DNA from 4 places in the Corynebacterium callunae DSM 20147 genome. Region 3 is predicted to be linked to each of the others. Evidence: riboswitches for the same ligand, from Rfam matches in the RefSeq annotation. Region 3 holds a riboswitch; each other region holds the start of a gene.

Region 1 (4,874 bases), 380 kb from region 3:
CGGCACCGACGTTAGTAAAAACATCCTTATTTGCTTCAGCTTTGCCCTGGTCTTCCTCCTGATCGCAGCGTTGTCCATGCCTCGTCAAAGACGCTAGATCAAAGGCGCTAGCAACAGCCACCAGAAATGTGCCCACCAGAAAACCCGGCGCGCACTGCAGTTGTGGCGCGCCGGGTTATTTTAGTATCAGGACTTAAATCCAGCCCACGCGAGTGGCTTGATCAAAGAACTCCAGCTCGTACATAGAGGCGCTCAAAAAGGCGCGTGCAGCTGTTACTCGTTGTGCTGGCCCAGCTTGCTCCAGTGCTTGTTCCACGCGGTTGATTGCGGCTTGGGTGCCGGCAATAAATTCCTCACTGGAATAGGTATCCAACCATGCATGATAGGGGTGGTCAGGGTGATTTTGTGCGGCGAGATTAAGTCCGATCTCGGCATAGAGCCAATAACAAGGTAATACGGCTGCTGCACCGATGACATAATCCTGGTCCATCACGCGAGCCAGCAGGAAATCTGTATAGGCCATTGTGATAGGTGAAGGTGCTGAGCTTTCGGCGTCGTCCTTTCCGCCCAAGTAACTGCGGTGCAATTCAGCTTCCACAATGAGGCATTCCGCAGCGCCCTGTGCCCAGGCCACTTGAGCTGCAGCATCGGGTGCTTTAGCGGAAAGACCTGCTAGGGCGCGGGAATATTGGGAGAGATATTGGGCGTCTTGGTCAATATAAAAGCGGAAGTCACGGGCTGCAAGGGAGCCACTGCCCAAGCCTTTAATAAAGCCTGAGTCATTGATTTTGGCAATAATATCGCCACTTGCTTGCCACAAAGCTGCGGTATATGGACCTGCTGCAGCAATATGGGAGGTTGGGCTTTTAGTTTTAGCCGGTGCAACTAGGGCGTCTGGACCGTTGCCATTTAACCGCGGTTGGCGCAAATGCTCCCAGGGGGTGGTATCGGCAGCTGCAATTAGGCGTCGTTGGGCATGGAAGTGATCAACCGGGCCATTGCCTGATCCCACATGCAGGGCATCGGCACCACGTAGTGCCTCATTAAGCCAACGGGTAGCCCATTCCAAGGCAGACTCAACGGTGTGGCCAGCAGCAATGCGGGTAGCTAAGGCTGCAGAGAGCGAACACCCAGTGCCATGGGTGTTGTGAGTGTGTACTCGCCAATTTTCCACCTCAAAAACCTGGCCGTCGGGATGGACTACGGCATTATCTGCATTGCTGCCTTTAAGGTGACCGCCCTTGACAATGACGGTGGTGTTATAAGCAGCTGCAAATTCTTGTGCTTGGGCAATTGCTGCTTCCAAAGTAGTGGCCGCCGGTTTATCACACAGCACCGCGAGCTCTGGAATATTGGGGGTGATTACATCAACCTGGTGAGCTAATTCCCGCAAAGATTGCTCAGCAGCCGGGTCTAATAGCCGATCACCGCTGGTCGCGATCATGACAGGATCAAGAATCACTGGACCATGTTCCTGGCTTTCCAACCAGCGCGATACCACCGCGATGGTGGCAGCTGAGCCCAACATGCCAATCTTGATGGCATCAACTACAACGTCTGAAAAGACTGAATCAAACTGCTGCTCCAGAAAATCCAGAGGCGGAGTGTGGATCGCGCTGACACCGTGGTTGTTTTGGGCTACCAGGGAAGTAATTGCAGACATACCAAAACCGCCCGCGGCAGCAATGGACTTAAGATCTGCTTGTACTCCAGCTCCACCGGTGGGATCAGTTCCCGCAATGGTAAGAACCCGTGGCACAGCAGGGGAACGATGAGCCCGGAATGTGTGAAGAATTTCTGTTGCCGCCGCTGCCGGAGAAAGTGCTGTCATGATTTCAGAAACCACACAAAGCCCCGAGATGTCAGTTTCGGACAAGTCTGCAGCGTTGTCTAGCTTGACTCCGCCGATAGCCACAGAAGCAATACCAGCACGTTTAGCCAGCGCAGCAATTTCTGCTACTCCGGTTATCCCCAAAGCAGGAGCAGCATCCGGTTTAGTTGCTGTTGCGCGAACCGGGCCGATGCCAATGACATCTGGCAGAGCCACACCTGCGGCTTCACATTGTGCGATAACCTGCTGCAATTGGCTTATATTTTCAATGCTAAGACCCACCATGAGATCTGCTGCCAGGCGCTGACGGGCTTGTACATAGGACATATCTTCTTGTCCAATATGGAGGTGCAATCCAAGTTCTGCCGCGATGTCTACCCGATCATTAACAAATAGCGGCACCTGAAAACGGGAGCAGACTTCTTGAAGTTCTTGTGCATGGGTTCTAAAGAGGTTGTCGTCGACAAGCTTGTCTCTTAGCTGTACCACTGACACCCCGCCCTTAAGGGCGGATTCGACGATGCCGGCTACTTTGTCCGCGCCTCCGCCGAGGTCAGGGTCGGTAACTAGATATAGGGAAAAATCGGTCATTTTAGGCCTCTCGAATGCTGCACAGGGTGGCAATTGTTGCGAAATCTAGCTCATAAAGGGCATCAATAAATGCCACCGCAAAACTGCCTGGGCTAGAACTACGCTGCGCGGCAAGTTGGCCCGCCGCACCAATGTGGGCATGAGCTGCTAAAACAGCGTCGTGGGCGGAGATGTCCGTGCCACGGGTAGCGCCTAGATAAGCGGCGACCAGGGCGCCGAGGGAACAACCTGTGCCAATAACCAATTGCAACATCGGATCGCCGGATCGCAACCAGGTGGTGCGCTCGGTGGAAACAATGAGGTCCTCCGCGCCAGAAACTGCCACCACCGCACCGGTGCGCTGGGCAAGGAGCTGAGCTGCCTCCAGGGCGGCTTCGACGGTGTCGGTGGCATCAACTCCGCGCCCACCGGCGCCCAACCCTGCCAGTGCCACAACCTCGGAGGCGTTGCCACGGATTGCCGTGGGGTGCTTTTCGACGACACCCGCTGCAAATTCTGTACGTTGGGAAAGACCACCAACAGCAACAGGATCCAATACCCACGGTGTACCAGCAGCCTGCGCACCGGCAATGGCATTGTGCATACCTTGATATTGCTCAGTGGAGGGTGTGCCTGGATTAATCAGCACTGCATTGGCAATGCGGGCAAATTCTGCAGATTCTGCTGGAGTATCCACCATGGCTGGTGAGGCTCCCGCGGCAAGCAAAACATTGGCGCTAAATTGCATGACCACGGCGTTGGTCAAACATTGAACCAGGGGAGTGGTTTCTCTCAGGATATTAAGTGCAGATAGATATGAGTCAGCCATATGGGCCATCCCTTCGCTAGTACGAGCTAGAGCAGGTTCAACGGGTCTTATCTCAGCCGCGCTGCACAATGAGCTGCAGCCCGGCACCCCGTGCCTGATAGTTACCCTAGCAAAGGTCCTTGTGGGCGCTGTCACAAGGCACAAAAAAGCGCCTCCTAAGTAATCAGGAGGCGCTTATCTTAGGTCTTTAGAGCTTACTTGGCACCAAAACGGTGGGTGTCGCGCAGCTCGATTGGCTGATCATTATCAGTTGCGTGATCGTTTGCAAGCTTGGAAAGCGCAGTACGAGCGTGCAGCTGCTGGCGGGTGGTAGCCAGGTTCCAACGGTTGCGAGAAGTAGCGTTTAGGCCCCAGCTGATTGCGGAGACAAAACGGTTACGGAAGCCGACGAGGAACATAAGGTGAACTGCCAACCAAAGAACCCAACCGATGAAGCCGGTGACCTCGATCTTGCCCAGCTTCACCACTGCGGAGAAGCGGGAGACAGTTGCCATGGAGCCCTTGTCGAAGTATTCGAATGCTGGACGCTCGGTGTTGGAGCGACCCTCAACCTCAGCGGCGATCTGCTCTGCGACGTACTCGCCACCCTGGATTGCAACCTGTGCAACACCTGGAAGGTTGTTGTAGTTCATCATGTCGCCAACAACGAAGACGTTCTTCTCAGAACCAACGGAGAGGTCGTCGTTAACCATAACGCGGCCTGCGCGGTCGGTCTCAACACCGGTCTGCTCAGCAATGAGCTTGCCCAGTGGGGAAGCTGCCACACCAGCGGACCAGATCTTGCAGAAGGACTCGATGGTGTGCTCTTCGCCGTCCTTGGTCTTGTAGGTGACGGACTTAGCGTCAACATTGGTAACCATAGCGTTCAGGCGAACGTTAACGCCGATCTTCTCCAGGGTGCGCTGTGCATTGCGGCCCAGACGCTTACCGAATGGTGGCAGCACCTGAGGAGCACCATCAAGAAGGATGATCTTTGCGGAGTTGGTGTTGAAGTTCTTGTACTCACCAGCAAGGGTGCGGTGAGCCATTTCAGCCAACTGGCCAGCCAGCTCAACACCGGTAGGACCTGCACCGACAACAACGAAGGTCAGCAGGCGCTCGCGCTCAGCTGGATCTTCACAGATCTCTGCACGCTCAAAAGCGCCGACAATGCGAGCACGCAGCTCAAGTGCGTCATCGATGGACTTCATGCCTGGAGCGAACTCTGCGAAGTGATCGTTGCCGAAGTAAGACTGGCCAGCGCCAGCGCCCACGATAAGAGAGTCATATTCAAAGACGCGGGTGTACTCGCCGAGGGAAGCGGTCACAGTCTTGGACTCGGTGTTGATATCGGTAACTTCACCCTTGATAACGTTGACGTTTTCCTGCTTAGCAAGGATCTGTCGGGTGGAAGGTGCGATCTCACCGGAAGAAAGGATGCCGGTTGCCACCTGGTACAGCAAAGGCTGGAAGAGGTGGTGGTTGGTACGGTCAATCAGAGTGACATCGACGTCGGCCTTGGCTAGGTTTTTAGCAGCGAAAAGGCCACCGAAACCAGAACCGATGACGACGACGTGGTGACGGCCGCCTTCGGGGCGGGATGGGTTTACTGACATAGTTGTCAAAGTCTCCTGATCGTTTTGTACAGATGAGAGTCTGCGCTGA
Region 2 (4,874 bases), 780 kb from region 3:
TTATTGGCAATTGTGAGCATCTTAACCTCCCTGCGCGGCGCTGAGAATATCTACGTTAGCGCCCGCGGAAAGTGGCTGTGACCACTGCGAACGGGGCAATACTGTGGCATTAATTGCCACAGCTACACCCTCGGTGGTGCCAACGTGTTGCTGTACTAATTCCTCCACAGTGGTGACTTCACGGGAGGTGGTGGTGCCATTAAGGGTGAAAGTGATCATGGTGTCATCCTTGAAAATTCAGGAGCATGCCGCAGTGGATTGCAGGCATTAATATAAGTCAGCGTTTGCTTCTCGAGCGTGAGGTCAACGGCAGTTTTGGCAGCCAGTGCCGCTAAAAGAATGCCGTGCCGGAAATAGCCGGTGGAAATAATCAGGTTGGATCCCACCCGCCCCAAATAGGGCATATCATCCGGGGTGCCGGGACGCGCACCGCAGGTAGCCTCCATAAATTCGGTATCTGCAATGCCAGGCACTAGGCGAATTGCATCGCGCAACAGGTCATGGATTGCACCGGTACGCGGTTGCGGGCTGTCCTCGCGGCTACTCGCACCAATAGTTAAGCTGCCGTCCTCGCGTGGAATGAGATAAACAGGGCGATCCTCCACGAAGCCACGCACCACCTTCGAAATTAATGGTTGCATTGATTCCGGCACTCGAACCCGCATGATATCGCCATAAACCGGCCTGAGATTCAGCGGATTTTTAGCACTAAACCAGCCCGGTATCTTGGCGGCCCCCAGGCCCGCCGCTAAAACAACAGTGCTTTTCGACGCCACCCTCACCCCCGAGGCCAAAGTCAAGGTCCGGCAGGGGTTGTGGCCGTCAATAGACAACACTGAATCTTGAATCAGCTCAGCGCCCCGGCTGATAACTGCGTCCAATAAGGCTCTAGCAAAAAGTCGGGGATCAAGCTGATGATCTCCTTCGATACTGAGGGCTTTGGAGATGCGTGGTGAAAGAGCTGGTTCCAAGGCACGAGCTTCTCGAATCGTGAGGGGATCTACTGCGGCATCCTCAAATTCCATATGGCGCAGCAGATTTCCCAAGTGGGTGGCATCGGCTCGGTCTGCTCCGACCAATAAGGTGCCGTTGGTTCGATAACCGGTGGGCAGATCTGTGTGGCGACGTACTCGACGAATGAGATCTGGGTAGAGCCGTGCCGAGGCTTTCATTAATCCTTGCAGCTCAGATTGCTGATATTGCACCTCTGACATGGGAGCTAACATGCCGCCAGCATGTTGGGTGGCTCCGGAGATCGGATCGCGATCAATAAGCGTGACCTGAAAACCGGCCTCTTGGTATTCAAAACAAGTGCTCAGCCCAATGATGCCGCCACCAATAACAATTGCCTGATCATTCATGCTTGTGATCCTGCAATAAATTGGGTGATTACGCTTTCTGAAATGCTGCGGGGGTATTCCGCCTCCATAAAGGCACGTACCATGGCACAACCAGCAATTCCGGTAGCAGCTAGCTCGAAGACATCTGCAGGTTGGACATCGCCAATGGCGACAATGGGGAGCTTGGAAATCTGAACTAGTTCTCGGTAACCATCAAATCCGAGTGGTGGCCGTCCCGATTGCTTGGTGGGAGTTGGCCGAAATGGGCCAGCGCCGATGTAATCAATAATCTCGGCATATTCATTGGCAGCGTGTACTAGGTCGGCGGTTCCGGTGGTTAGCCCAATGATGGCACCAGCTCCAAGCAATTCACGAGCAGCTGCAACTGGAATATCGCTTTGACCAAGGTGGATGCCGTGAACGGGGAGTCCGCGGCGCATTAAAATAGCTGCAACGTCGAGGCGGTCGTCGATAAGCGTCTTGGTGTCCGGATTGGCAAGCGCAACTGCGGTTGCCACCTTTTCACCCAATTCCAGCAGCTCGCGGGCGGTTATAGGTTTGGAGCGCACCTGCACAACACCCGCGCCACCTGCTGCGGCTTCTTGGGCTACACGCACAATATGTTCAGGGGATCCACTGCCGGTGACCACATAACATCGCAGGTCAAGTGGGGTAGGGGAATTTTGAATAGGCACAACTATGAAGTCCTCACTTCCTTCGCTGGTGTTAACCAGACAGGTTCAGACGGTCCGGCGCAGCAGTAGTGCACAATCTCAGCCCAATGCTTTGGGCACCCGTGGGGTAGTGGCAGCCAGTTAAGTCGGTGGAAGCTATTTTGTCAACGGGTATGGCATTGGGTTTGTCAATCGGGGGTAAATGTGAAAGAATACCTAGGTTGACTCTACGTATCCCGCAGTAATGGGGGACAGGTAGCAGCGGCGCATAATTGAAACGGATACGAACCGGCCGAGCGCCCCAAAAGGGGAAGTGCCGCCAGGGTCCTCTTTCCCTACTAGTCAAAGGATTTTTTATGAACCTTTTGGATAAGGTCGATTCCGCATACTTGCGCGACGACGTTCCTGCTTTCCGTCCCGGCGATACCCTCGACGTTCACGTCAAGGTTATCGAAGGTGCCAACACCCGTACCCAGCTCTTCAAGGGTGTTGTCATTCGTCGCCAGGGTGGCGGAGTTCGCGAAACCTTCACCGTCCGTAAGGTTTCCTTCGGCATCGGTGTTGAGCGTACCTTCCCAGTACACTCCCCAAACATCGAGAAGATCGAGGTCATCCGTCGTGGTGACGTTCGTCGCGCCAAGCTGTACTACCTGCGCGAGCTGCGCGGTAAGGCTGCCCGCATCAAGGAGAAGCGATAATTATTATCGCTTGGTTGCGGAATTAAACCCCGCTGACCTGCCCCCTAACTTTCACCTAGCGTGTGAGTTAGGGGGTTTTCCCATCTTTATCCTGCAATTTGCCCGCTAAAAAGCCCTTGTACATTTCAGCGGAAGTGTACAAGGGCTTTTTAGCGAGTTAATTAAGCTTTGATAGTGGAGCTAAGACCCTCGAGGATGATCTCGGCAGAAACGAGAGAAGCATTAACAAACCAGGGGTCATAATCAACTTCTACGGCCTTATTATTTTGCACGGCTGTCAGTGAAGGCCATAGTGCGGTATCTACCGGGCTTGGGGCTCCAGTTTGGACACCGTAGAAGATCCAGTCAGCATCGGCTTCAGCAAGGAGTTCGGCAGAAAGGTCATGACCAGCTTTGTCGGTAAATTGCTGAGCGGCTGGGCGTCCATAACCACAATCTGCGGCCACAGTTCCAGTCATTGACTCCAGGCCATACATTTGGAAAGCATCATCGTTGGTGCGGAGGAAAGAGACCGTTGGGGGAGTTGCTGGCTGAGCAGCTGCGACTTCGGCAGCTTTTGCCTCATAAGCGGCGAGCAGGTTTTTTGCTTCCGCTTCTTTATTTACGGCAGCCGCGATAGTGACCAAATCTTCTTTCCAGTTTTCGCCACCTCCGGCACCTGTGACTACAGGCGCAATTGCCCGCAGTTTTTCTAGCACGGTTTCCTCGGCGCGAGAGTTTGCACAAATGAGGGTGGGGTTAAGGGCTGCAATCGCCTCAACATCAGGTTCTGCGCGTAATCCACAATCAGCAATAGAATCAAGGTCAAATTTATCGCCAAAACGCTCTCGGAGGAACTGTGGGATGAGATCTGCATTTTTAGCTGCAGCGACACCCACTGGCAAGATGCCAAGATTGAGCAGGTTGTCCAATTGCCCCGTGTTAAGGGCTACAACGCGCTGTTTCTGTTCGGTGTCGGTAGTTGCTGTGGTGGAGCTAGAAGCTGTGGAGTCTTTCGAGCTATTGGCGCAGGCTGCGACAACGAGGGCGGAAGCTCCGATCATCGCACCCAGGAAGGAGCGACGGCTAATGTTCTTTTGCATATTAAGAAAGTTAGCCTTACCTAAAACGAAATGTCAATTGAAGTTTATATAAATACCTCTGAAATCGAGGGGGCATAAAAAGAGCTATATAGTTTTGGGGAAAAATATAGTAGAATTTCTATCAATTCACTTAGATTTAACTGTTAAGAAAAAACCTTAAAAACCTGTTTCCCTTAAGTGCTGTATCTGCATTAACACACTGCTAGTTCCTATTTATCGATTCTGTTGCCCCGCACACAATGGCGTGAAATCTTGAGTTTTTCGTCGCTTCGCAGCGGGCATTCAAGGGAACTAGGAGCTCGTCATGGCACGAAAATTTCTAAGAGACCGAGTTAATAGAAGGCAACTTAAGGCCGGTTGCGTAATCATCGGCACCCTCAGCATTTTCTTGGCTGGCTGCTCTTCCTCCTCGGATGAAACCACAACTAGTAACACCGTGGAAGCATCGCAAAGCGCATCTATTTCGGCAGTTGGCTTTGACAATATTGTGGACGCCACCATTCGAATAAGTGGTCAAGGCACGTTTATTGAACCTGGTCAAACAACGGCATCAGAAGCTGCATGGCAAGGCTCGGGATTTATCATCGATTCCTCTGGAATCGCAATCACCAATAACCACGTGGTGGTTGGAGCAGGCCGGCTGGATGCAACTTTTGGTGAAGATGGAAAAGAAAAAGCAAGCGTCAAAGTTCTAGGTGCCTCAGAATGTCTCGACTTGGCTGTAGTGCAGCTCGATGTCGATGATTTGCCACATTATGAATGGTATGAAGGCGATATCACCACTGGTCTTGATGTATTTTCTGCTGGCTATCCGGTCGGTGCTGCGGAGGAATTCACTCTAACTCGCGGCATCGTCTCAAAAGCTGATTTTGAATTTGATACCCTATGGGCTTCGCTGGACCAGGTTATTGAACATGATGCACGCATTCGTGGTGGAAACTCAGGCGGACCACTGGTCACCTCGGATGCCAAGGTTCTAGGTGTGAACTACGCGGGTGATGATTCCCTGGACTATAGCTTTGCAATTCACCGTGATGAAGTTCAAAAAGTTTTTGAAGGCCTAAAAATGGTGAACGGATA
Region 3 (4,874 bases):
GCACCGTCACCAGGGTGCCCAGCTTTAAAGCGCTGCTTTTCGACGCCGCACTCAGCGCCCCAGCGCCTTCCACGATGATGCTGTGGCCCGGCTTTAAAGCAACCCACTGCGCAGGTTGATTTTTCTCCCAATCCCATCTGTAATAGCCAGGATTAAGCGGATCTAAAACATCTGTTGCCACCATGCGTGAGGCTCCAGCAAGGCCGGTCCACCCCGGATAAAAATCATCGAGGTGGACTAGCTGAAAGCCGGTGATCTCCGCTATTTCTGCTGCCAACGTGGTTTTTCCAGAGCCGGATTGTCCGTCAATTAAAACAGTGATCATGTGCCCAAAAAGCGGAAATAACCGGTATAAACAGCAATAAGAATAGCTGCGGCAGAGATAGCCAAACACACCAATACGAGGGCTAAATCGCGTGTCCCCACCCGTGACTCACGCGCCCAGGTGCGTTGGGTGGAGCGACCAAAACCACGGGCTTCCATCGCTGTTGCCAATTTGGAACCACGTCTAATTGACAACACCAAAATGCCGAAGGTCATGGTGAAGAAATGCTTAAGGCGACCTTGATCTGCGATGCCACGGGCTCTTCTGGCACGGGCCATGGAATGCCAATCCTCTTGGAAAAGAGTCATCAATCGGCTGCCAGCAATTGCACCGATTACAAATCTCTCCGGCAGTTTCAGAATCTGGGAAAGACCATCACCAAGTTCGGTGGGATCAATGCGCGCAATGAGGACAATTACCGGGAGCCCAATGGCTAAAACACGCACCCCAATGGCCAGGGCCAAGGCGAGCGAATTATCGGTGACATGAGCAAGCAAAAAACTAAAATATTCCTTACCTTCAGGCCTGCCATAAAGCGCCATGGAGGTTGCAGCCAGAGGTGCCATCACCAAAAGTGGCCATCCCCTTTTAAAGAGCATCTTCCAGCTCACCCCAGCAAGAGGAGCAAGGATAATGGTTGCGACCAAAGCGATACTTGCAGAGACCACATCCACACTGAGCAGCAAAGGAGTGGTGAGCACCATCAGTGCAATGATGCGAGTAACTGGATTAATGCCAGCAAGCAGGTTCATTTAGCACTCACCTCAATATGATGATCGCCCAAGGCTGCAATGAAATCAGGATCATGGGTTACTGACACGATCGTGGTTCCGTTGTCAGTGAGCTCGCGCAGCATCCACACCAATTCTTTAAAGGTTTCTGGATCTTGTCCAAATGTCGGTTCATCCAGCACCAAGAGTTGTGGCGCTGCCACCAACGCCGTTGCTACTGAGAGGCGACGTTTTTCTCCACCGCTTAAGGTATAGGGATTCGCATTTTCCAAGTGACGCAAACGCAAGCGATCAAGAAGCTCTTCAATCCGTTGAGCAGTATCAACCTGCATCACCTTTGGTCCAACTTCCAGCTCAGCGCGGACCGTACGGGCGACAAATTGGTGTTCAGGATCCTGGAAAACGGTGCCGATGCGTTGAGCTAGTTCAGCGGACTTCCAGCGATGCGGTGGCTTTTTTAGTCCTTGGCTTAATTGCTCTGCCAGTTCAAGCTTTCCAGCTTTAGGTGCAATCAAGCCCCCGATGGTTAATGCCAAGGTGGATTTACCAGCGCCATTAGGGCCGGTAATCACTGTGGATGCTGCTACTGGCAGTGAAAATGAGCGTGCTGGACCCCAGGCACAAAGCAGATTCTCCCCACGCATCAGAGATGTTGAAGTTGCAGGTCGCGCCGGTGGCAGGTGGCCAAGGGTAGGTAAATCAGCTGGGCTGAGATCTTGACCATCAGTGATATTGATGATCCGGTCGATCGTATCCAGCCAGAGTTCATGGTGGTGTTCCACCACAATTAAAGTGGCACCGGTTTCAGCGACCACCTTATTTACCGCAGCCACCACTTCTTTTTGACCAACTGGATCAAGGTTGGCGGTGGGTTCATCCAATAAAATAAGGCGCGCGCCCATGGCAATAACCCCGGCTAGAGCCAGGCGTTGTTTTTGGCCACCAGAGAGATACTTCGTGGGATGGCTTAAAGGCAGGTTGAGGCCCACCATTTCAAGGGCTTGTTCCACACGAGGCCAGATTTCTGCCCGAGGTACTCCCATGTTTTCGCAGCCAAAGGCTACGTCATCACCAATGCGAGAGGCGATCACCTGGGAGTCTGGATCTTGGAGCACCAAACCCACCGAGGAGGCGTCGCAAAGCAACTCACCGCTGCTCTCACCCTCCTCGCCTCCCCCGAGAACGCCGGCCAACGCGGCGAGCAGGGTGGATTTGCCGGAGCCGGAGGCGCCGGTGAGCAGGACGCGCTCGCCGGGTGCGATGTCAAAGCTGATGTTTTGCAGCGCCGGATTTTTGCGAGAGGCATGGCGATATCCGAAGTTCCGCGCGATGACGCGGGTGCCGATCGCAACGGTCATTAGACTTCCTGGCGGTATTCGCGACCAGCGGCAAAGCGCTCTAGGGCGCCGGTACGGGCAAGTGCGCGCACCAGGAACCAGCCCAGAGCACCTGCCAAAATCGCTCCGGAGACCAAAACGGTGGAACCATAAATTGCGTTAAAGGCCAAGGATTTTGCAGCATTGCCGTAGAAGAAAAGCTCGAGCAAAATTGCACCCAGGCCGGCGCCCATACCGGAAAGCACTGCTACTGAGAGGTTAAAACGGCGGTACAAGAAGATGGCGAAGATGATTTCCGCACCGATTCCCTGGGCCAAGCCGGAGTAAATGGTGGCAATTCCCCACTGTGAGGCCAGTGCTGCGGAAACGCAGGCTGCGAGGACTTCAACAAAGATTGCTGCACCTGGTTTGCGGATAATGAGTCCGCCCAAAACTCCACCGAGCAGCCAAATTCCGATAGCAAAGCCGCCGAGACCTGGGGTTAGGGCATCAAAAGCGGTGGTCCAGGCATAGCCAATGGAATTCCACACCACAAAGATCAAGCCGCAGGCTACACCGAGCACTGCCGCGATGACGATATCAATAACTCGCCATTGTGAAGCCTTTTTGGACATACGAGTGGTAGTCATTTTTTCCTCCCTAGCGCCGGCATTATCCGGATCAGGTTCAACGGTTACAGCTGTGCTGCATCTCAGCCCGGAATTTCACCGAGCACCCGTGCCTATAAAATTGTGTACTCGATCACCCTAACTCATAGGTCGGACAGAATCCAAGATTCCTATTGAATCCTCTCAGCTTTAAAGCCTCCCCTTAAACACACCCCTAGGTACCCCCTTATCCGGATTCGGATAATAGAGTTCCCACTGCTTGTAACACTCGCCATAAAAATACCTGAAGTTCGCAGAGTGAACACTTTGCCCCAATATCGCTTTTGCCATAATTTGAGGCCTATGTCACTTGGACAGATTTAATTAGCCCGACTCACTTTAGGAAAGGACTCTCCCCCATGAACCACATCCCCGTTGCCATTATCGGCGCCGGACCTGCGGGACTTACGCTGGCACATCTGCTTCACTTGCAGGGCATTGAGTCCATCGTTTTTGAAAAGCGCACCCGCAAGGAAGTCGAAGAAACGGTCCGCGCTGGAATTTTGGAACAGGGCACGTTGAATCTCATGCGGGAAACCGGTGTAGGCGCCCGAATGGAAGCTGAAGCCGACCATGATGAAGCAATTGATATTTCCATCAACGGGGAAAGAATCCGTATTCCTTTAACCGAAATCACCGGCCATAAAGTAGCCATTTACCCACAGCATGAATATCTCAAAGACTTTATTGCGAAGCGTTTAGAAGATGGCGGCGAGCTTCTCTTTTCCACCACAGTTGATGCAGTTGAAGGCACTGGAGGCACTGGAGGTTTTGATAATGACAAGGTCAAAGTGGTTTACACCGAGGCTGATGGCTCCTCAACCACCATTAGCGCCGATTATGTCATTGCCGCCGACGGCTCCAGCTCGCCTTATCGCAAAATCATTACCGAGGGCAGTGGAGTCCGCGTCCGCCACGAATATCCTTATGCCTGGTTTGGCATTTTAGTGGAAGCTGCCAAGACCCAAAAAGAGCTCATTTATGCCACCCATCCCGAAGGTTTTGCACTAATTTCCACCCGCACCGACACCGTGCAACGCTACTACCTGCAGTGCGACCCCAATGACACCCCTGACATGTGGTCTGATGATCGTATTTGGGAGCAGCTGCACCTGCGTGCAGACTCCCCCGGCATCACCGTTTCTGAAGGCAAGATTTTTGATAAAGCTGTTTTACGCTTCCGCTCTGCAGTTACCGAGCCCATGCAAAAAGGCCGCCTCTTCCTGGCCGGCGACGCAGCCCACACCGTCCCGCCCACCGGAGCCAAAGGCCTGAACTTAGCGGTGGCTGATGTCTCTGTGCTGGCACCAGGGTTAGTGCGCGCATTAAAGAAAAAAGACAGTGCGCTTCTCGACGACTACACCAAACTTGCACTGCCCCGAGTCTGGAAGGCGCAGCACTTTTCTTATTGGATGAGCTCGATGCTGCATGCAGTTCCAGATGAAGATTATTTTGCCACCCAACGCCGCTTTGCTGAATTGCATTCCGTCCTCGGATCCGAAGCTGGCCAGCGCTACATTGCTGAGCAGTATGTCGGCCGTGACCTACCCCGATTTGAGGTTTAAGAACAATGTCTTCTTCTCTACTTAATCCCCCAGCTACTTCAAAGAGTGTTTCTGGTGTACTTGCTTTGCTCTGGTTTGCAATTGTGCTTGATGGTTTTGACCTCGTGGTTTTGGGAGCAACCATCCCAGCCATGTTGGAAGATAAAAACTGGCATCTAACCCCGGCGTTGGCTACCCAGATTTCCACCACTGGCCTAATCGGCATGACCATTGGTGCACTTACAATTGGATTCTTAACTGACCGCCTCGGCCGACGTCGAGTCATGATT
Region 4 (4,874 bases), 230 kb from region 3:
GTATGAATGTTTCGATGACGTTGGCTGTGGTTTCTTGGTTGAATGCTCGGCCAGCAAGAACGTAACGAGAGTGATCATTGATGATCCTCAAGATGGGGATGTGCAGTGTGCCTGCGAGGGGCCAGTGACTGTAGTCCAGTTACCAGGATTCGATGGATGTTTGATTCTGCTGGAGCTGGAAGTCCTTCCTGCTCGAAGCATCATTTGAGGGTGTGGGTGCCGGCGTCGGTGCCACAGTCGGCGAGTTGTTGGCGCAGGGTGAGGATGAGTAGGTGACGTCATCGGCGATGGTGTGCGGGTTGGTGTGTGGACGGCGTGATTGTGGTTCTAGGGCTTGGTATCCGCCGGAGTCGTATCGGAGAAGGAGATTTCTGATCCATCTAGTGCTGAACCTAAACATGTCGGCTGCTTGAGTGTGTGGCATTCAGGTTGCGGGGATGGTGTCGATGATGACTTTGTTGCAGGTGTGCTTCTTCTCCATGCCTGGCATGGTAAGGGGGTACAATTAACGGAGCGGTCAGTGGAATCCACCACTGACCGTTTACTTTTGCTATCTACCATTTTCCTGGATCAGGTTTGTTGTTCTAATAGGGAAGTTTTCTTCGGGCGATTCAGATGTGGTCATGAACTTCTAACTGGTTAGGTGTTCCAACTTCAGGAACAGCCGACTTCTTGAAGAATTGCTCAATTTACTTCATTTACCGTGTGGATTAGTATCAGTATCAACCTGTTGCTAACTTCCAGGATTTGACTTCTGACGTGCGTAGCAGTTTATGGATATCAATGCTGATAGTCTTGGAAGGTGAAATTATGGCGTCGCGCAAATGCTCTATCTGTGGCGAAGAGGGGCACGATCGGAGAAGTTGTGAAGTGAGTGCAAATGCTGGGCGTTGCAGCGTCTGCGGTTACCAAGGTCACGACAAGCGTAATTGCCCAAATAGTTAAGTTACTGGCAGATAATAAGCGGATCGAAATTTCTGGATGAAGCATGTTTGTAAGAACGTGGGCTGCTGTTTCTGCAACGTGAGTCATCTGCTTTCCATGGCGTAAGCTGGCAAAGACGTCCGTGACTGTCGAAAAGTAGCCCATCCGAGAAGAATTGGATTTGTGTTTCTTTGGAGAATTGGGCTCAAACTTTTTCACCGGCCCCAGGTTGCCACCGAGGCGGCTCGTTGTCGCCTTGTATCCCACGTCCTGTTCCAATAATTCAATAAGTTGCTATAGCTGAAACTCGGTCAGAGAACTTCGCGCTCTCCTAGAAATCCTCCCTTTATGTATGTGTCTGATTTCTAAGTTTATCTATTGGGGAGGATTTCAATGAGGCAAGCTTAATGACTTTCAGTGGTGCGTGACTCTTACGAGGTTCTCCTTACGGGATCTTAGGAGAAAGTAAAATTAGCACCTGGACCATTGATAATTATGTGTAACGTTGGTGTCGTGGCGCTGGTCTTAACATGACATTAATTGCAGTTATAGCGGGAGCAGGCATTTGCAGACCGCGAATTGGCCGGTGAATTTGTGCTAATTCGCCCGGAATTCACGGCCACGCGCATGTTTGATCCTCTAGGACGCACCGACCATGCTGGCCGCATAATTCCACATGACTTTGTCCTTCGGGGGCAGTTCGCGGAAGGCGTCACCACATTGGAGGATGTTCAGGACATTATTTGGCCATTGGTCGAAAAACGATATGAGGCTATCTGGGATCGCTCTGTCTAACGCCGATAAACCTCCACTCCACCAGCAATAAACTTCCGGGATTTCTCAGCCATCCCCTCCCGCGCCCCAACAGAGGCATCTTCCTGCACCCCACCAGAGGCGCCCTCCAAAGGATCGCCAGAAGAAGCCCCAACCGAAGGCATCCCCAATTCCGCGATTTGATCGCCAAACATATCGCGGATGTCTTGGCTAATTCGCATGGAGCAGAACTTCGGGCCACACATTGAACAAAAGTGTGCGGTCTTGGCAGGCTCCGCCGGCAGGGTTTCGTCGTGGTAGGCGATTGCAGTGTCGGGGTCGAGGGAGAGTGCAAATTGATCATTCCAACGGAATTCAAAACGCGCTTTGCTCATGGCGTCGTCCCAGGCACGCGCGCCGGGATGACCCTTGGCCACATCTGCTGCGTGGGCAGCGAGCTTGTAGGTGATTACGCCGGTTTTGACGTCGTCACGGTTGGGCAGGCCAAGGTGTTCTTTTGGGGTGACATAACACAGCATGGCGGTGCCACCCATGGCGATGTGAGCCGCACCAATGGCAGAAGTGATGTGGTCATAACCTGGAGCGATGTCGGTAACTAGGGGTCCAAGGGTGTAGAAAGGCGCGTCCGCTGCCCACTTTTGTTCCAGCTCGTTGTTTTCCTGGATCATGTTTAGTGGCACGTGTCCAGGTCCTTCGACCATTACTTGCACATCGTATTCCCAGGCGCGTTGGGTGAGTTCACCAATGGTTTTCAGCTCGGCGAATTGCGCGGCGTCGTTGGCATCGGCAAGCGATCCGGGGCGTAGGCCATCACCGAGGGAGAAGGCGACGTCATATTGTGCAAAAATTTCGCACAGCTCGTCGAAATGCTCGTAGAGGAATGATTCGCGGTGGTGCGCCAGACACCAACCGGCCATGATGGATCCGCCGCGTGAGACAATGCCGGTGACGCGACGGGTGGTCAGTGGGATATAAGCCAGCAGGACGCCGGCGTGGATGGTCATATAGTCCACGCCTTGTTCGCACTGCTCAATGACTGTATCGCGGAATACTTCCCAGTTAAGGTCTGCGGCCACGCCATCTACTTTTTCCAGCGCTTGGTAGATCGGGACGGTGCCGATAGGAACGGGGGAGTTGCGGATAATCCATTCGCGCGTGGTGTGAATATCATCGCCGGTGGATAGATCCATCACGGTATCGGCACCCCAGCGCGTGGCCCACTGCAGCTTGGACACCTCTTCCTCGATTGAAGAAGTGACCGCAGAATTGCCAATATTGGCGTTGATTTTGGTCAAAAATTTGCGACCAATAATCATCGGTTCAGATTCGGGGTGGTTGACGTTGTTGGGAATAATCGCCCGACCGCGTGCAACCTCCGAGCGCACAAACTCCGCATCAACGTGTTCGCGCAGCGCCACAAACTCCATTTCACGAGTAATCACGCCAGCGCGCGCATAGGCCATTTGGGTGACTCTTTTGCCAGGTAGCGCCTTCAAAGGAGCTGGTTTTTGGCCTTTCCATTCTGCCGAAGCTTGACCTCGACGCATTGCCGAGCGACCGTCGTCGATAAGCAAACGCTCGCGCCCCTGATAGGCGGCAACGTCGCCGCGGGCGGTGATCCATGACTCGCGCAGACGCGGAAGTCCCTGCTTGGGGTCGGTTTCTGGGCCACGGGTGCGGTAGATGCGGAAGGGTTCGTTGGGGCCGCTTGGCGAGTCATCAAGGCGGATTTCAGTCTCCGGGACCTCGAGACCGGCCTTGCGGATGGGGGAGTAGCTGTGTTTCGGGTGGATCTCATTTTGGGTAGGCGGCATTGCACCATTCCTCTCTTCCTTCGCCGGTGCTAACCGGACAGGTTCAAACGGTGCTCGCGCAGCAATCAGCGCGATCTCAGCCCGTGCTCGGGCGCCCGTGGGGACTGCCGTCAAAACTAGCGCGTTGCACGCGTGCGCGTAAAAGTTACCCCCTTGCGGGGGTTAAGAGAGGGCGCTTTTCGACGGGGTGATGGTGAGGTACGCCTACGTAGTGGTTCTAACTCGGCCGTTGCCTGCGAATCTCAGACACCCGTGAGTGGTCTTGAATCCTTTCTCAATCCAAGAGGCGACATTAAAAACTGCTGAATCAAACATATTGAGGTTCCTATTTTCGACGTTTAAATGTGACTTGCTGAGCGGTGATTATTTTCCCAGGAGAATCGTTTGTTTTAGTTCTTCTTTTGGCGGTTGTTAGAGCTTTTTTGAACTGTTGAGCAAATCTAAAATAGCTATCATCTTCAAACCAGAAGGGGCCACGAGCAGATCGTAATTGGGCGTCAACCCTGTTTCTTAAAAGCACTTCTACATGTTGTATATCTTCTAAATATGCTTTAGATAACTGGGTATTCCAGATGTAAAAACTTTCGGGATTTTCAGAATTTCGGTATGTATTCATTCTAGGGATGGAGAACCACTGTTCGAGCTCTGCGATAGATGTAGGGGAGTTGCCAGTCACGTCGCCAAGGTCTTACGCTTAGGATTCCTAAGCCCCGGAGTGATCCCTACCATTTTGGTACATCACCGGGGCTCTTGTTTTTTCTTCAAGCGCTCGTATCTGATGCCCTGAATAGAGTGGCTAGGGTATCGGTGAATCCATCGACACAAAAGGATTGGGACATTATAAATTCGGCTTGCATCTAGACCAAGCTGTCTGTTAATGTCGATTTCACGATCAAGAAGATCAGCCGCAAGCCCTTCGGCAGGCTGACTGGCAACCGCGCATCGCGCACGGTGCCCCCGAAGGAAGATCGGCTCTGTACTCAAAAGAATGCAGAGAAGAGCGATTTTTTGAAGGAGATTCCCATGGGGAATATTTCTGCTAAGCCTCCATTGCCCAATAGCTGCGGACATCATTTACCAGGACACGAACCCTTCTACCTACAAGTAAAGGTTTTGCGCGAAAGGGCGACATGGGAGCCAGTTACTAACCTGCGTATGGATGGCCAGTTCGTCGAGTTTGATGCTGGTGGGGAACATATTCGCGGTTGGAATCATGATCCGGCTCGGATGGAATGGTTTGTAAAAAATGGTGGTCTGGCTGAATGGAGTGGATCTAGTCCAACCAGACGCCTCATGCGTTTTGAGTCCAAAAATGGGCATTACATGGTCAGTATTGGTCCGAAGTACGACCGCAATGGTTGT

The links. Region 3 has a riboswitch for thiamine pyrophosphate ahead of H924_RS05110 (ECF transporter S component). Riboswitches for the same ligand answer to the same signal wherever they lie in the genome.
Region 1: linked by a shared signal. The riboswitch ahead of thiM (hydroxyethylthiazole kinase) and the one ahead of H924_RS05110 (ECF transporter S component) in region 3 are both predicted to bind thiamine pyrophosphate.
Region 2: linked by a shared signal. The riboswitch ahead of H924_RS08725 (thiamine phosphate synthase) and the one ahead of H924_RS05110 (ECF transporter S component) in region 3 are both predicted to bind thiamine pyrophosphate.
Region 4: linked by a shared signal. The riboswitch ahead of thiC (phosphomethylpyrimidine synthase ThiC) and the one ahead of H924_RS05110 (ECF transporter S component) in region 3 are both predicted to bind thiamine pyrophosphate.

Annotation. Positions count from the first base shown of each region.
Region 1 is NC_020506.1:1,444,503-1,449,376, forward strand. Features, by position in the region: gene H924_RS06775 (ABC transporter permease) at 1-97, shown strand, start outside; gene H924_RS06780 (bifunctional hydroxymethylpyrimidine kinase/phosphomethylpyrimidine kinase) at 194-2,422, opposite strand; gene thiM (hydroxyethylthiazole kinase) at 2,424-3,230, opposite strand; TPP riboswitch at 3,221-3,331, opposite strand; gene H924_RS06790 (NAD(P)/FAD-dependent oxidoreductase) at 3,425-4,825, opposite strand.
Region 2 is NC_020506.1:1,843,141-1,848,014, reverse strand. Features, by position in the region: gene H924_RS08740 (thiazole synthase) at 1-20, opposite strand, end outside; gene thiS (sulfur carrier protein ThiS) at 22-219, opposite strand; gene thiO (glycine oxidase ThiO) at 216-1,361, opposite strand; gene H924_RS08725 (thiamine phosphate synthase) at 1,358-2,035, opposite strand; TPP riboswitch at 2,035-2,148, opposite strand; gene rplS (50S ribosomal protein L19) at 2,371-2,712, shown strand; gene H924_RS08715 (ABC transporter substrate-binding protein) at 2,874-3,794, opposite strand; gene H924_RS14585 (S1C family serine protease) at 4,099-4,874, shown strand, end outside.
Region 3 is NC_020506.1:1,066,222-1,071,095, reverse strand. Features, by position in the region: gene H924_RS05125 (nucleoside/nucleotide kinase family protein) at 1-325, opposite strand, end outside; gene H924_RS05120 (energy-coupling factor transporter transmembrane component T family protein) at 322-1,077, opposite strand; gene H924_RS05115 (ABC transporter ATP-binding protein) at 1,074-2,414, opposite strand; gene H924_RS05110 (ECF transporter S component) at 2,414-3,022, opposite strand; TPP riboswitch at 3,013-3,122, opposite strand; gene H924_RS05105 (4-hydroxybenzoate 3-monooxygenase) at 3,400-4,605, shown strand; gene H924_RS05100 (MFS transporter) at 4,611-4,874, shown strand, end outside.
Region 4 is NC_020506.1:1,292,256-1,297,129, forward strand. Features, by position in the region: gene H924_RS06085 (hypothetical protein) at 781-1,191, opposite strand; gene H924_RS06090 (hypothetical protein) at 1,552-1,719, shown strand; gene thiC (phosphomethylpyrimidine synthase ThiC) at 1,716-3,512, opposite strand; TPP riboswitch at 3,511-3,621, opposite strand; gene H924_RS14125 (Abi family protein) at 3,838-4,188, opposite strand; SAM riboswitch class IV at 4,403-4,519, shown strand; gene H924_RS06105 (hypothetical protein) at 4,536-4,874, shown strand, end outside.